Regions from separate parts of the Bradyrhizobium sp. SZCCHNS1022 genome, predicted to be linked through region 4. Evidence: predicted binding sites of a transcription regulator. Region 4 holds the regulator's gene; each other region holds the start of a gene.

Region 1 (4,186 bases), on a different contig from region 4:
GAGCCACGACCTGCGCACCATCCTCACCCGCTTCAAGCTCGAGCTCGCCTTGCTCGGCGACGGCCCCGAGATCGATGCGATGCGCAAGGACATCGACGAGATGTCCGGCATGCTGGAAGACTATCTCGCCTTCGCTCGCGGCGACGGCGGCGAGGTGGCGCAACCGACCGACATCTCGAACGCGCTGGAGGAGTTGCGCAGCGATGCCGAGCGCAACGGCCACACGGCCTCGGTCGCATTCCGGGGCCTGCCGGTCGTCACGGTGAAACCGCAGGCGCTGAAGCGCTGTCTCGGCAATCTCGTGTCCAACGCGGCGCGCTATGCCGACACGATCGCGATCTCAGGCCATCGCGATCACCGCTACCTCACGATCACCGTCGATGATGACGGCCCGGGCATTCCGCAGGCGATGCGCGAGGAGGTGTTCAAGCCGTTCCTGCGGCTCGATCATGCGCGCAATCAGGACGAGGGCGGCACCGGTCTCGGGCTTGCGATCGCCCGCGACATCGCCCGCTCCCATGGCGGCGACATCATGCTGGGCGAGAGCCCGGCGGGCGGCCTGCGCGCGACGGTGCGCATTCCGGTGTGAAGGCTGCAAAAGCACGGCAGCCAAGCGACAGGCTCGCGGAGTGTAGGAATCGGACGCTCGGGTGTCGCCGGGGCCTCAGTGATGCCCCTGTGCCTGCGCTCGAATCCCGCCTACTGCTTGGCGCCGGGAATCAATGCCTTCAGCTTGTCCATGTCTTTGACGTTCAGCTTGAAGCCACCGCCTGGCATCACGATGTCACCGGGCTTCTGACCCGGCTTGCAGGCCCCCAACCACTTCGCCTCGATCGTCATCGTGGTGTCGCGCAGGACCTTGGCCAGGCTGGTGTCGCGCACGACATTGCTCACGCCCTCGCTGTGTGAGGTCGTCTTCACCGTGTAGGCCGAGTTGAAGTCGCCGGTGATCTCGGCATGTGAGGCGGTGTTCACGCCGCGCATGCTGCATACCGAATCGACGACATAGCCGGTCGGCGTCTTCTGCACGTCCTGCTTGGAGCAGATCTGCTTGGCCATCGGCGAGACCATGTTGTTGAGGTCCTTGTCGGTGGTCTCGTCGGTGCAGTGCTGCATGGTCATGTCGGGCATCTGCGAGCCCGTCCTGACCATCTTCATTTCCCAAAGCCCCGGCTTGCGGGTCGGCAGCTCGGCGGCGAATGCGTTGCTGAGGGATGCCGCGAGCAGCACGCTGCATCCCAACAGCTTCGCGCCGACCTGTCCGCGGATCATATTCGCCTCAGCTTCCCGGGTGATTCCAGACCGGCTCAGTACAGCGTGCGCAACGGACGCTGCGCCGAGCCGTACGGCACCCAACGGCACGAGAACGACAAATAGCCGCCATACCGGGCGTCCACCGCCAGGAACTTGACCACCTTGCCGTAGGACGCGCAGTGGTCGACCGCCAACTGCCTGGCATCGGTGGTCTGGGCGAGCGAATAGGCGATGATGCCGCCGGTGTCATTACCCTTGAATGCCGGCACCCAGTCGGCCCGAGCCGGGCCTGCAGCCAGCGCGACGCCCACGGCCATCAGCCCGACGGCCTTGGAAACGACGTCGAAAAAACTGGGCTTCGTCATCAGCATTGCAATCTCCATCGGTTAGCTCCCATCCTAAATGGGCTGTCCGCGCAAGAAAAGAACACCGCGCGCGGAGTCCCCGACTTGTCGTGGAGTGTTGCCGCGTTGCACTTGACCTCATCAGGCCGGCACGGCACGTTCCGTTCTTCTCTCCAGCTTTGCGGATGGCCTATGCGCGACCTCAGCATCTCGTTCAAGACCATTGGCGCTGTCTGCGGCGCGGTGCTCGGCGTTGTCACGGCTGTTGCCCCAGCGCAGGCTGCCAACCCGCTCGAGCTGAACTTCTGGCTGTCGGGTCCGAAATATGATGGCCGCCTGTCCCCCTGCGAATCGGCCCTGTCCAGAGTCGCCAGCGACTTCCGGGACAAGGAAAGCACGTTCTGGAATTCCTCGTTGACCATCACGGGCTTTTCAAACATCCACGAAATCGCTTTCCGGCCCTGGCAGTCCGACAATATTCCGCGACGCTACTGCACCGGCACCGCGATGATCAGCGACGGCAAGGCGCGCACCGTCAATTTCTCGCTGATCGAGGATGCCGGCTTTGCCGGTTACGGCGAGGGTGTCGAATTCTGCGTGGTCGGCCTCGACCGCAACTGGGCCTTCAACCCCGCCTGCCGCGCGGCGAAGCCCTAAGACTCCCACCGACTGAACGGGACTGGACGAGACGCGTCGCAGGCTTTCGCCGGCGCGCGGCTCCAATTTTGTTCTTGAATTGTTCTTTCGCCTCCTGGTAGAGTTCTCGCCATGTTCCTGGGAGCTCGTCATGTTGGATCGGTTGTCTGATCGCCTGCCCACCTACTCCGGCCGCGGACTGCGGACAATTCAGATCCTCGCCGCTCTCGCGCTCAGCGGGATCACCCTGTGGTCGGCCCAGCTCTCGCCAGCCCAGGCGCAAGACCGCCGCCAGAACGCACCGGGCGCATTCGATTTTTACGTGCTGTCCTTGTCCTGGTCGCCCTCGTTCTGCGCGGACGTCGAGGAGCGCGGCAATGGCGGACGGTCCCAGCAGTGCAGCGGCCGTCCCTACTCTTTCGTGGTCCACGGGCTCTGGCCGCAATATGAGAACGGCTATCCGGAGTATTGCGAGCAGCCGTCGCCGCGGCTGCCGCGCAACATCATGGTCTCGATGCTCGACCTGATGCCGGCGCCGGGGCTGATCTACAACGAGTGGGACAAGCACGGCACCTGCTCCGGACTGCCGGCCAAGGCCTATTTCGAGACCATCCGCAAGGCTCGGGCGGTGATCAAGATTCCGCCGGAATTCCTCGACTTGTCCGAGCCCAAGACGGTGACGCCGGCCGCGGTCGAGGAGGCCTTCGTCAAGGCCAATCCCAACCTCACCAATTCCGCCGTCGCCGTGACCTGCAACCGCACCCGGCTCAGCGAGGTCAGGATCTGCCTCTCGAAGGAGCTGCAGTTCCGCTCCTGCGATGAGATCGATCGCCAGGCCTGCCGCCGCGACGAAGTCACGATGCCGCCAATCCGCGGCGGCTGAGGCCCGCGATCTCGTTCAAGGCGTAATCCCTGGAACGGCGCCATCGCTGATGAGCGCTGTTTCCGTGATGATGCAGGGTTACTTTCGTCGCAAGACGTCGTAACTCACAGCGATGAACTACCGTCACGCCTTTCATGCCGGCGGCTTCGCCGACGTCATCAAGCACATCGTGCTCACGCGCATCCTGATCTATCTGCAGGAGAAGCCGGCCGCGTTCCGCGTGATCGACACCCATGCCGGCGCGGGTCTCTATGACCTCACGGGCGAGGAGGCCAGCCGCAGCGGCGAATGGCGGACCGGAATTGCCCGCATCATGCAGGCGCGATTCTCCGATCAGGCGCTTGCTCTGGTTGCCCCCTATCTCGACATCGTCCGGGCCTTCAATCCCAAGGCCGAGCTCGCCGCCTATCCCGGTTCACCCTTGATCGCGCGCGCCCTCCTGCGGCCGCAGGACCGGATGACGGCCTGCGAGCTCGCACCTGTCCCGCGCAAGCATCTGATCGACGTGCTGCGGCGCGATACCCAGGCCCGCGTCGTCGATCTCGATGGCTGGGTGGCGCTACCGGCTTTCGTGCCGCCAAACGAACGGCGCGGCCTCGTGCTGATCGATCCCCCCTTCGAGGCGAAGGATGAATTCGAGCGGTTGGGCGAGCGCTTCGCAATCGCATTCGCCAAGTGGCCGACTGGTATCTATTTGCTCTGGTATCCAGCAAAGAGCCGCCGTGCGACCGACGAGTTGGTGCAGCACGTGGCGGGGCTGGCGGCGGCGGCAAAACCGCCCGGTAAGTTGTTACGTGTCGAGTTCAGCGTGGCGCCGCAGGTCGCCGGAGAGGGGCTGGCCACGACCGGCCTCCTGGTCGTGAACCCGCCCTGGACGTTGCATGACGAGCTTAAGGTCATCCTCCATGAGTTGGAGAAACCTCTCGGCCAGGGCGGTGCAGCGCGCTTCCGGCTCGAGTTCCCTAAAGCCGGGGCTGGCAATTAGTCGAAAATCCATAGGCAATTGCCGAGGAACCGTAGTAAAATAACTGATTGTAGACTGGCTTTACGTTCCGCTTCCGCGAATGGT
Region 2 (4,186 bases), on a different contig from region 4:
GCGAGGATGTCAGCCCGACCGGCAGCGCCGGCACGACCCTGCCAGAGCATGCAAGCGTCCGCCTAAAGCCACGTTAAGGGATCAGGCGGCCGAGACTGCGTCGGCACCGACCTCGCTGCCTTGACTGCACGTCAACCATGCGATCGCGTCGCTATCCACCATCGGGCGACCGTAGAGCCAGCCCTGCCCGTAGATGCATCCGAGCGTCCGCAGCAGTCGCGCCTCTTCCTCCGTCTCCACTCCCTCGGCGACGATCCTGTGCCCGAGCGGCAAGGCGACCGCGGTAATTGCCGTGATCAGTTGTTGGTTTCGGCAGCTCGTCGTGAGGCCATGGACGAATGAGCGATCAATCTTGATGGTATCGAGCTCAAGGGCCACCAGGTTGGAGATCGAGGAGTGACCGACGCCGAAATCATCGATTGCCAGACCAAATCCGTATGCGTGGATCAGCTCCAGCTCCTGCGCGCAACGCTTCGGATCGAACATCGCCTCCTCGGTGATTTCGATCTCGATTCGCCGCGGGTCGATGCCGTATCGCTGCGCTGCGTCGTTGAGGATTGTCGCAGGCGAATGGATCGAAAACTCGCGCGGCGAGACGTTGATCGCGACTTTGGCGTTTGGCGCGTGACTCGCGTCGAGCGCCCGCACGAATGCGCAGGCCCGTTCGGCGACGAAGCTCGTGAGCTTGTCCGACAAGCGTAGCCGAACGGCAGCACGCACAATCTCCGGCGGCGGGATCATGCCGACCCGCGGGTGCCGCCAGCGGAGCAGGGCTTCAAAGCCGATCACCTCGCGCGTCGCCATCACGACCTGCGGCTGGAATTCGAGGTGGAGCTCACCGCGTGCCAGGGCCTGCGGCAGTTCGAGATCGAGGCAACGCTGCAGCGCCAGCTCAATCTGCATCTGCGCGTCGAACACGCGTATGCAGGCGCGCCCATCCTCTTTGGCCCGATAGAGCGCCGCATCGGCTCGGGCGCAGAGCACCTCGACATCGATATCGCCGTCGAGGTGCGCGGCGATGCCGATCGAGCAGCTGATGGACTGTGGCTGGCCTGCGATTGCCAATGGCTGCAGCAAGCCTTCGCTGAGCCGTTCGGCGAAGGCGATGGCGCGCTCCTCGACATCACGGCCCTGGAACACCACGATAAACTCATCGCCGCCCAGCCGTACCGGCAGGTCATCTGCCTCGCAGCTGGACCGGAGCACGTCGGCTACCGCCGCGAGGACGCGATCCCCGGCTTCATGGCCGCGCGTGTCGTTGATCGTCTTGAAGTTGTCGATGTCGAACAGCAGGAACGCGACGCCCCGCCCAGCGGAGCACGCCGCGTCGGCGACGTCGCGGAAGTGACTCCGGTTGGCAAGCCCGGTCAGCGCATCGGTGCGCACGAGGCGTTCCAGCGCGCGGTTGGAATGCAGCACCTCGCTGTTGGCTTCCGCAAGCGAGGAGGCAAGGTCCGTGGCTTCGAATGCGGTGACTTGGCTGGCGATGAAGCCGCGCTCTCCGACGCGGGCAGCCCGGAACAGCATCAAGGTCAGGAAGAGGACGTCGAGCGCGATGATGTAGCTGACGCCGCTCCCGGACATCAGCATCCTCGACAGCGTGGCCCCCATGAGCGGCGCGCCAAACGCAATCGCCGGCGGCGAATAGGCGAGACTCTGGATGATTGCGCCGGTCGTCGTCCCGGCCATGATGAAGACAACGCAGTATATCGTCTGCGTGGCGAGGAAAGCCCCGAAGCAGAGCGGCACGACCGACCATAGCAGCCCGCTCAGGAACGCCGCGACGGTCAGGGACCGCAGCACCCGCTGCGGATCGGTTTCCAGCATTCCCGAGGATTTCATCCTCAGAATCCACCAGGCCCGGACCAGTGCAAAGGCGACCGCGGCGGCGAGCCAGGAGGAGATGATCGTCCCTCCATGCTCGAGATAGATCAGCAGCGCGAGCGAGACCGCGATCGCAACGTTCGAGAGCAAAGTCAGGGCGATATTTTGCAGCAGGCTCGTCGCCTGCGCTCTCGCAAGTGCCGCCGGCCTCAGCTCGCTATCCTTGATCTGCATGCTTGGCACTGGCGGCCTTCAATGGTCGAATTGACGGAACGACGTGGTGATTGTGGCCCGGAGGATCCGCTCGCGCGGAACGAGCATCCAGAGTGGGGCCTAAGGCGACGTTAATTCGCTCCGGCGGATGTCCTTGATTGCCGCGCAGCGGCGCCTCCTCGTGTTCATGTATTGTTCTTGCGGCTACTGGCGTCTTCAGTTACCTTCCACCCGTTGGGGAGGGCGGCATGGTCCAGCGCGTCACTACCGTTGCCTTTGAAGGGATCGAAGCCCGCGCAGTGGACGTGCAGGTCCAGGTTGCGCCGGGGTTGCCGGCCTTTGCCATCGTCGGCCTGCCGGACAAGGCGGTCTCGGAAGCGCGCGAGCGGGTGCGCTCGGCGCTGATCGCGTCGGGTCTTGCGCTGCCGGCCCGGCGGATCACCGTGAACCTGGCGCCAGCCGACCTGCCCAAGGAAGGTAGCCATTACGACCTGCCGATCGCGCTCGGCCTGATGGCCGCGATCGGCGCCATCCCGCCGGATGCGCTGAGCGGCTTCACCGTGCTGGGCGAACTCGGCCTCGACGGCTCGATTGCGCCTGTCGCCGGCGTGCTGCCGGCCGCGATCGGTGCCAATGCCCGCGAGGAAGGCCTGATCTGTCCGGCTGCGTGCGGGGCCGAAGCGGCCTGGGCCAGCCCCGATATCCAGATCATTGCGGCAAGCTCGCTGATCCAGATCGCCAACCATTTCAAGGGCACGCAGGTGCTGTCGCGGCCGCAGCCGAAGATCCACGAGGCGCCGTCGAGCGCGCTCGACCTGCGCGACATCAAAGGCCAGGAGAGCGCCAAGCGGGCGCTCGAGATCGCCGCGGCAGGCGGCCATCATCTGCTGATGATCGGTGCGCCCGGCGCCGGCAAGTCGATGCTGGCGGCGCGGTTGCCATCGATCCTGCCGCCGCTGTCACCGGCCGAGCTCCTTGAAGTCTCGATGATCGCCTCGGTGGCCGGCGAGATCGAGGGCGGCGCGCTGACCTCGCGACGGCCGTTCCGCAGCCCGCATCATTCGGCCAGCATGGCGGCACTGACCGGCGGCGGCCTGCGCGCCAAGCCCGGCGAGATTTCTCTCGCCCATCAGGGCGTGCTGTTCCTGGACGAGCTGCCGGAGTTCGATCCGCGCGTGCTCGACTCGCTGCGTCAGCCGCTGGAGAATGGCGAGGTCTCGATCTCGCGCGCCAACCATCGCGTGACCTATCCTGCCCGCTTCATGCTGGTCGCAGCGATGAATCCCTGCCGCTGCGGCAACGCCTTCGAGCCCGGCTATGCCTGCAAGCGCAACCGGATCGAGCGTTGCACCGCGGACTATCAGATGCGCATCTCCGGTCCGCTGATGGACCGCATCGACCTGCGCATCGAAGTGCCCGCGGTGACCGCAGCCGATCTGATCCTGCCGCCAGCCGCCGAGGGCTCGAAGGAGGTCGCTGCGCGCGTCGCAACGGCGCGCGGCATCCAGCTTGCGCGTTACGCGGCAGCCGGCCTGCCGCAAGTCCGCACCAATGCCGAGGCGCCGGCTGCCGTGCTGGACGAGATCGCAAAGCCCGATGCGCAAGGCCAGAAGCTGCTGCGCGAAGCTGCGGAGACCATGCGGCTGTCGGCACGCGGCTATCATCGGGTGCTGCGCGTCGCCCGGACGCTCGCCGATCTCGACCATGCCGACAAGATCGGGCGGCTGCATCTGGCCGAAGCCTTGTCCTATCGCGCGCTCGCGGACGAAGCGCGGCACGCGGCCTGAGCCGCTCCTCCGTCAACAGGACGGTAACCAGTTCCCTTTACACTCCGCCAACCATAACAGCCGGTGTTGTCGGCTCGGGATTGGCGGGTATGTGATGTTGCGTTTCAAAGTGCTGGTGATGATCACCCTCGCGGTGACGGCGGCGGTCGTCGGCAAGATCGAATTATCCTCCGCGGCTCGCCCCTGCATCGTCGTCGGCGCCGACGCCGTCGAGATCGGCTCTACGCCATTTCATGCCGACCTCCACGTCGACTTCACCGATGACCCTGCGCTTGCCACGGTTCGCGTCGCCCTGACGGACAGCCCTGAGACCGCCGATCTCGTCATCGTCGACGATGGGACGGTGGCGGATGACAAAGGCT
Region 3 (4,186 bases), on a different contig from region 4:
AGGAAGCGCCGCTTGGTCTTGATGTTGGAGTGGCTCACCTTGTGGCCGACCTGGGGGCCCTTGGCCGTCAGTTCACAGCGCCGCGACATCGTTGCAAATCCTCTTTCATCCCCGCACCCGTAATCGCCGCTTTTGGCGCGCGGCGCGGGGGTCCAAAATTCGTCCAGTTCTCTCTGGGAGACGCGGACGTATAGGGGCGATGGGCGAATACGTCAAGTTTTTGAAGGCGGGTAACTGGCGCCTTTCGAGATGCGGTGGCTCCCGCCCTTTGCGCGACGCGGGTCAGGGGGTAGCCGTCAAAGTTCCGTTTTTCCAGGGCGGCGCCCGCAATCACCTACAAGTCAGAAATCTGACGCGAAATCAACACTGTAGACTCTGGCCGGTCACCATATAAAGAGCATAATCGGGGCGGTACGATAGGCTGGATGCCGTTGGCGCGGCCCAATAGACTTTCGGCCCCGCAAGGGACCCGGCGCGGGAAATGCCGCGCCGACGCCGAGTTGCGTTGTGCGTTGGATTTTTTCGCTTAAGTAACGAGGCGATCGCGCAGAGGTGCGCGAGCAGGCGTTTTGGCAGGACGGCCCTTTGAAGTGACCCATCGCGCAGCTCCCTTGATCGTCGCGCCCTCCTGTGGTCGCGGCCTTGCCCGCGGCGTCGCACGTGGCGCGACCATCGCGGTCGCGCTTGTCCTGGTGCTGTTCGCCGCCGTTCCACAAGCTTCCGCGCAGGGCCGCCTCGATGCCGTATATGAGGCGACGCTCGCCGGCATCCCGATCGGCAAAGGCACCTGGGCCATCGAGATCGGCGAGGATCAGTATGGCGCGGCCGCGCAAGGCGGCACCGCGGGGTTGCTGAAGAGCTTCTCGCAAGGTTCGGGCCAGGGCTCGGCACAGGGGCGGATCGTCAACGGGGCGCTGGTCGGCCAGAGCTACCAAGCCTCGACCACTGCGGGGAAGAAGTCCGAACAGATCCGCATCACGCTTACGAATGGTAACGTGAAGGAGTTCAGCATCGATCCGACGCCGCCGGTCGATCCCGACCGCATTCCGGTGACGGAGGCGCATAAGCGCGGCGTGTACGATCCGATGACCGCCTCGCTGTTGCGCGTCCCCGGCAATGGCGATCTGCTGACGCCGGAGGCCTGCCACGCCGGCGCGCCGGTGTTCGACGGCCGCATGCGCTACGAGCTCAAGCTCGATTTCAAGCGCCTGGAAAATGTGCGGGCCGAAAAGGGCTATCGCGGGCCGGCGTTGGTCTGTGCCATCTACTTCACGCCGGTGGCGGGCTATATTCCAGACCGGCCCGTGATCAAATATCTGGCCAGCGCGCGCAATCTCGAGATTTATTTCGTGCCGATCGCGGGGACCCGCATCCTGGTGCCGTTCAGGCTGGTGATTCCGACCCCGTTTGGAACCGGCGTGCTGGAGGCGACCAGCTTCGTCACCCAGGCCACCCCGCCGCGTGTGGCGAAAACGCAGTAGCGGCTCGCCCGCCGACTTTCCGCCAAAGGGAGACGGTCCCTCTGGATCGTCCGTTGTCGCAATTCCCGCGTGAATCCGTTTGACTCTTGCTCGAATCTGATTCGACTCGCGCTCCGAAAAAGCCGCGCCGAATCCGTCGCAAAACCGTTGCTTGTGGTTGCTCCAAAAACTTGATCTAGTGCGGTCTTTCACCTCACGCGCGAGATGTTGCGGTGAACGAAGCCGGAAAGCCGCCGGAGTCAGCGATTCGGGCGCGATTCGTTCTCCGGGCGTTCCGAAGCTTAAGGTGCGACACTATATGCGTAGCAAATTGACACAGCCGGGTGCGGTCGCGACCTTCTGAAATCGCTTCAAAACTCGGTTCCATCGCGTGTAACAGCACACGCGCACATCACGCCGGCAAAGACCTAAAATTAACGAATGGCCTTCTCGTCCTCTTCGGCTGCCTCGCCCTTCGAGCGCACGCCTGATCGTGCTCCGGGCTCCGGCGTCACCGCCGTGCTCGGTCCGACCAACACCGGCAAGACGCATCTCGCCATCGAGCGCATGCTTGCGCATTCGTCGGGGATCATCGGCCTGCCGCTGCGCCTGTTGGCGCGCGAGGTCTACAACAAGATCGTCGATCGCACCGGCTCCGACGCAGTCGCGCTGATCACCGGCGAAGAGAAGATCAAGCCGAAAAATCCGCGCTATTGGGTCTCGACGGTCGAAGCGATGCCGCGCGATCTCGACGTATCGTTCCTTGCCGTCGATGAGATCCAGATCGCAGCCGATCTCGAGCGCGGCCATGTTTTCACCGACCGCATTCTCAACCGGCGCGGCCGCGACGAGACGTTGTTGTTGGGGGCTGCAACGATGCGGCCGATCATCGAGCGGCTGCTGCCGGGCGCTTCGATGGTGACGCGGCCACGGCTGTCGCAGCTCGAATTCGCCGGCGACCGCAAGATCACGCGCCAGCCGAGGCGGACCGCGATCGTCGCCTTCTCGGCCGACGAGGTTTATGCGATTGCCGAACTGATCCGACGCCAGCATGGCGGCGCGGCGGTGGTGCTGGGCTCGCTATCTCCGCGCACGCGGAACGCGCAGGTGGCGATGTTCCAGAACGGAGATGTCGACTATCTCGTCGCCACCGACGCGGTCGGCATGGGCCTCAATCTCGACGTCGATCACGTCGCCTTTGCCTCCGACCGCAAATACGATGGCTATCAGTTCCGTCGTTTGACGCCCGCGGAATTCGCCCAGATCGCCGGCCGCGCCGGCCGGGCTACGCGAAATGGCACCTTCGGCACGACCGGACGTTGCGCGCCCTTCGAGCCCGAACTCGTCAATGTGCTGCAGAACCACACCTTCGATTCCGTGAAGGTGCTGCAATGGCGCAATGCGCGGCTGGATTTTTCGTCTTTGGGCGCGCTGCAGGTGTCGCTGGCTTTGCCGCCGGCGCATGAGGCGCTGACGCGGGCGCCCGTTGCCGAAGATTTGCGCGTGCTGGATCACGCGGCGCGCGACGCGGATGTGCGGGATTTGGCGCATGGCGCGGCGGCGGTCGAGCGGTTGTGGGAAGCCTGCCAGATCCCGGACTACCGCAAGCTGTCGCCGGCGGCCCATGCCGAGCTCGTCACCACGGTGTTCGGCTTTTTGATGCAAAAAGGGCGGATTCCGGACGCGTGGTATGCCGCTCAGGTCGACCAGGCCGACCGCATCGACGGCGATATCGACACGCTATCGGGCCGGATTGCACAAATTCGCACCTGGACCTTCGTCGCCAACCGGCCGGATTGGCTGGCCGATCCCGATTATTGGCAGGGAATTACCCGCGATGTTGAAAATAAATTGTCAGACGCCCTGCATGAACGGCTCACGGAGCGTTTCGTTGATCGTCGTACCAGTGTATTGATGCGGCGCCTGCGGGAGAACAGTGTTTTGAATACGGAAATCGGCAAGACTGGCGAAGTGATCGTCGAAGGGCATGCGATCGGCCGGCTGGATGGATTCACCTTCGCGCCCGACGCCGCCGAGGCCGGCTCCGAAGCCAAGGCCCTGCAGGCTGCGGCCCAGAAGGCTTTGGCCGGCGAGATCGAGGCCCGCGCTGAAAAGCTCTCCAACGCGCCCGATGAGCATTTCGTGCTCACCGCCGACGGTACGGTCCGTTGGACCGGGGATGCGGTCGCCAAGCTGGTGGCGGCTGACGACGCGCTGCATCCGCGCCTGCGCATCATCGCTGACGAGCGTCTTACCGGCGCTGCGCGCGACAAGGTCCAGGCGCGCCTCGATCTGTGGCTGAAGACGCATATCGAGAAGCTGCTGGGCCCGCTGTTCGAACTGTCCAAGGCGGAGGACATCACCGGCATTGCGCGCGGCATCGCCTTCCAGCTCGTCGAGGCGCTCGGCGTCATCGAACGCAGCAAAATCGCGAGCGAGATGAAGGATCTCGATCAGCCCTCGCGCGCAACCTTGCGCAAATACGGCGTGCGCTTCGGCGCCTATCACATCTACCTGCCGGCGCTGCTCAAGCCTGCGGCGCGCGCCCTCGCGGCGCTGCTGTGGGCGGAGAAGCAGGGCAATGTCGACATGTCCGCGCTGACCGGCGCGCAGCATCTGGCAAGCTCGGGGCGTACCTCTTTTCCCGTCGACAAGGCGCTGCCGCGGGACGCCTATCGCGTGCTTGGCTACAAGCAGGCCGGCGAACGTGCCGTGCGCGTCGACAT
Region 4 (4,186 bases):
TACCCGCAATCGCGGATCTGATGACACAGCTTGCGGAAGCCGAGGCGGCCTGCGATTGGGATCGAGTCTGCGCGATCAAGGCCCACATGTGGCTGGACGGTCCACTCCAAGCCGAAGGCCGCGTTGCCGGTGAGCTGCGCCGGCTGTTCATCGACAAGAATGCCATTGCGCTGCGGTCGCCGCCGATCGGTGCGAACCTCGATGCGACGCCCGCCTTCCCGTGCCTCGGCGAAATCTCCTCGCCCTCGCTCGTGATCTGGGGCGACCTTGATTTCCCTCATATTCAAGAGCGAAGCCGCCTGATGGCAGCGACGATGCCGAACGGATCGGGACGCGAATTGACCGGCACGGCGCACCTGCCGAGCCTGGAGCGGCCAGCCGAGGTGACCGTCCTGCTCACGGAGTTTCTCGCGCGACTGTGAGTGAGCATCTGCAGACAACGTCTGACGATACCTGGAGGGCGAAGCAGCGGCGTATCTGGGCGGCCACCGATCGACTGTCCTGACGGCCCTGCCGCCGAAGCGCTTGGCCTTGCATCGAAGCTTCGATTAGAAGGCGGAATCGGTCGGCGCTGCGCCGGCCTGTTCGGAAGGAACTCTTCATGGCCCTGATGCCGGTCTCTGATGCCTTGGCCTTGGTGCTCGACGGCGCCGCGCCGCTGCCGGAGGAAAAGGTCGCGCTGGACCAGGCCTATCACCGGGTGCTGGCGCGGGACGTCGCGGCGCTGCGGACCCAGCCGCCGCAGCCGATGTCGGCGATGGACGGCTATGCGGTCCGCGCCGCGGATGCCGACCGCGCCCGCGCCACGCTCAAGGTCATCGGCGAGATCGCGGCCGGCCGGCCGTTCGATCGCACGCTCGGGCCCGGCGAGGCCGCGCGCATCTTCACCGGCGGCGTCGTTCCCGACGGCGCCGACGCCATCGTGATCCAGGAGGACACGATCGCGGATGGCGACCACGTCACCATCACCGAAGCGGCCAGGAAGGGCCGGCATATTCGCCCGGCCGGCGCGGATTTCCACGAAGGCGACGTGCTGCTCAAAGCCGGCCGACGCCTGAGCGATCGCGACCTGTCGCTCGCCGCCAGCATGAACTATCCCGAGCTCCCGGTGCACCGCCGCCCCAAGGTAGCGCTGCTTGCCACCGGCGACGAGCTGGTGATGCCGGGGTCGAATCCCGGTCCCGGCCAGATCGTCTATTCCAACGGCTACGCGCTGCGCGCCCTGGCGCGCGCCGAGGGCGCAGATCCCATCGACCTCGGCATCGCCGCCGACACGCTGGACTCGACGGTCGCAGGCATCCGCCGCGCGCGCGAGGCGAAAGCCGACATCCTGATCACGACCGGCGGCGCCTCGGTCGGCGATCATGATCTGGTCAAGCAGGCGCTGGACGCCGAGGGCGTGGACATGGCGTTCTGGAAGATCGCGATGCGCCCGGGCAAACCGATGATGCATGGACGGTTGGGCCAGATGCGCGTGATCGGCCTGCCCGGCAATCCCGTCTCCTCCTATGTCTGCAGCCTGTTGTTTCTGGTGCCGCTGATTCGGAAGCTCGTGGGCTTGGCTCAAATCCACCCTGCCCGCGAGACTGCGCTGCTCGGCCGCGACCTCGCCGCCAACGACGTCCGCGAGGACTATCTGCGCGCGCGGCTCGAGGTGCGCGCCGACGGCGCGCTGGTCGCAACGCCGGTGACGCATCAGGATTCCTCGCTGCTCGGCAACCTCGCGCTATCGCAGGCCCTGGTGATCCGCCCGGCTTTTGCGCCCGCGGCAAGTGCCGGCTCCGTCTGCGAGATTCTGAGGCTGCCAGACTAAACAGGGTGCAGCTGCCAAATATACCGCCAGGGATCTCGCAGCTATTTTGCGGGCATCGAGCAGGCATCTTGCGCACCACCTTCATTGCAAATTAATGATTGCAGAACACATATCGAACAGATAGTGTCCGTTCATGATTTGTTTCGAAGATGTTGCGGGCGCCGCGAACTGAGGACGTTTCGAACGAGAACGCTTCAAACGAGAACGTCTTGAACGAGAGCGTCTTGAACAAGAACGTCTCGGGCGAGAACGACACATCAACCTGGGGATCTGGTCGAGATGCTGACGCGCAAACAGTACGAACTTCTGCGGTTCATCAACGAACGTCTGAGGGAAGCTGGCGTGCCGCCCTCCTTCGATGAGATGAAGGACGCACTCGATCTGCGCTCGAAGTCGGGCATCCATCGTCTGATCACCGCGCTGGAAGAGCGCGGCTTCATCCGCCGCCTGCCCAATCGCGCGCGCGCCATCGAGGTGATCAAGCTGCCCGAACTGTCCCAGGCGGCGAACAACCGGCGTGGCTTCACGCCGTCTGTCATCGAAGGTAATCTCGGCAAGGTGCGCACCAGCACGCCGGCGATCGACGAGGGCGATCGTCCCGTCGCCGTCCCGGTGATGGGCCGCATCGCTGCGGGCACGCCGATCGAGGCGCTGCAGACGCGCAGCCACACCATCAGCGTCCCGGCCGACATGCTCGGCTCCGGCGAGCATTATGCGCTGGAAGTCCGCGGCGACTCGATGGTCGATGCCGGCATCCTCGATGGCGACATGGCGCTGATCCAGCGCAACGACTCCGCCGACACCGGCGACATCGTCGTCGCGCTGATCGACGATGAGGAAGCCACCTTGAAACGTTTCCGCCGGCGCGGCGCCTCGATCGCACTGGAGCCGGCCAACACCGCTTATGAAGTCCGCATCCTGCCGCCCAACCGCGTCAAGATCCAGGGCAAGCTGATCGGGCTGTACCGCAAGTACTGATCGTCACGCGCGCGAACTGGATCGCGCGCAATTTGATCTGACGCGTTGGAGGTCTCTTCCGACGGCGCTGATGATGATTGCACTTCGATCGCGATGCAACACGCTCAAACGCTTGTGATCGCGAAGCGCCGTACGGGGTGCAGATCAGCGCAGAATTGCCGTCAAGCACGCGCTAACATCGTTCCTGATGTCCACTCTGATAGAGGCCTGCGCCTGTCCGGGGGGAGCGTGGGTTGCTATCTCGAACGAGGAGCGATCCGATGTGTGACTATAGCCTGCATGCTGTTGCGTCCCGCCCGGCGAAAGTCGGGGAAACGCTGATCTCGACGACGTTCCGCGGAACCTCGACCCGCGGCTTCGCCTCCGAGAGCGAGCCGAATGTCGCCGTGTGTATGCTGCCCGGGACGGAATTGGCGTTTGCCGACGACGTTCGCTACGACAGCCGCTGGATCTGGACCCGCACGATCCGCGACCGCGTGGCCAAGTTCAACACGATCGAGAAGCATGTGCCCGATCGCCACCATGATGCGATCGAGTTCGCAGATGGTCGGCATGTGCTGGTGACCCAGCTCTGCGAGGGACAACGCGTCACCGTGCTGCAATTGCCCGCGACCAAGCAGCCGGCCGAGCGCAGGCCGCTGGGCACCGAGGCTTCGAGCAGCAGCGAAACGACGCCGGTGCGGCGGATCTCGATCACCTGAACTGAGAAGCGCAACGGATGCGAAGACAAATGGGAACATTCGGCCCTCGGCGGAAGTTATGGTTCGCCGGGGGGAGAATGGCCCGTGGTCAACAAGATCAATTGGCAAAAGGCCGGGCGCATCACTGAGCCCGGTCGTTACATATTCACGTTCGGATGGCTGACCGTGACGGCCGACGATATCGCGGTCTGGCAGCAACATCCCGATGCGCTGTTCACCCTGGTGGAGCTTCCACCGCCATCGCGAAGCCCGTCGGATGGCGACGAGGACGACGACGCATCCGAATATCATCTCGGCACGTTCGAACTGCCGGATTGCTAATCCACCGCCCCCTGCTCCGCCTCCGGCGGCGTCGCGTCCTGGGATCTTGGCGCCGGCGAGCGCGGCGCCAGCGTTGCCTGGAAATCGCCCGCATCGGGAGCAGCCGGCCACCACGGCCGCTGCGTGCCGTTGGGCCGGACGGCCTCGACCGCAAAGCCGTCGCCGCGCCGCGTGAGGGCCAGTCCACCCTGATGCTGCAGCCGGTCGCGATCTACCACTAAGGCCGTGCAATCGGGCGGCGCTTGCCTGACTGTCACGACCAGTGCGGCCCGCGCGCAATCGTCCTCCAGGGCCTCGGCGCGCAGCGCGAGCGAGACGAAGCGGCCATCGGCAAGCGGCACCACGCAGCCGGCGTCATCGCAGGACACGCCGT

What was found. Region 4 encodes LexA, which represses DNA repair genes until DNA is damaged. Its sites were predicted from a motif close to TGTTCNNNNTGTGTTCNG; they were not measured.
Region 1: the regulator LexA is predicted to act here: its motif matches at 2,325-2,342, upstream of QX071_RS33190 (ribonuclease T2).
Region 2: the regulator LexA is predicted to act here: its motif matches at 2,220-2,237, upstream of QX071_RS03570 (YifB family Mg chelatase-like AAA ATPase).
Region 3: the regulator LexA is predicted to act here: its motif matches at 1,741-1,758, upstream of QX071_RS04615 (helicase-related protein).

The regions. Positions count from the first base shown of each region.
Region 1 is NZ_JAUETT010000008.1:192,720-196,905, reverse strand. It holds gene QX071_RS33210 (ATP-binding protein) at 1-589, shown strand, start outside; gene QX071_RS33205 (DUF3617 domain-containing protein) at 700-1,272, opposite strand; gene QX071_RS33200 (hypothetical protein) at 1,308-1,625, opposite strand; gene QX071_RS33195 (hypothetical protein) at 1,791-2,255, shown strand; gene QX071_RS33190 (ribonuclease T2) at 2,386-3,117, shown strand; gene QX071_RS33185 (23S rRNA (adenine(2030)-N(6))-methyltransferase RlmJ) at 3,230-4,102, shown strand.
Region 2 is NZ_JAUETT010000001.1:806,426-810,611, reverse strand. It holds gene QX071_RS03575 (putative bifunctional diguanylate cyclase/phosphodiesterase) at 82-2,058, opposite strand; gene QX071_RS03570 (YifB family Mg chelatase-like AAA ATPase) at 2,286-3,824, shown strand; gene QX071_RS03565 (hypothetical protein) at 3,919-4,186, shown strand, end outside.
Region 3 is NZ_JAUETT010000001.1:1,021,095-1,025,280, forward strand. It holds gene rpmB (50S ribosomal protein L28) at 1-89, opposite strand, end outside; gene QX071_RS04610 (DUF3108 domain-containing protein) at 672-1,481, shown strand; gene QX071_RS04615 (helicase-related protein) at 1,902-4,186, shown strand, end outside.
Region 4 is NZ_JAUETT010000002.1:354,347-358,532, reverse strand. It holds gene QX071_RS15175 (alpha/beta hydrolase) at 1-422, shown strand, start outside; gene glp (gephyrin-like molybdotransferase Glp) at 602-1,813, shown strand; gene lexA (transcriptional repressor LexA) at 2,093-2,791, shown strand; gene QX071_RS15160 (hypothetical protein) at 3,052-3,492, shown strand; gene QX071_RS15155 (hypothetical protein) at 3,577-3,813, shown strand; gene QX071_RS15150 (ComEC/Rec2 family competence protein) at 3,810-4,186, opposite strand, start outside.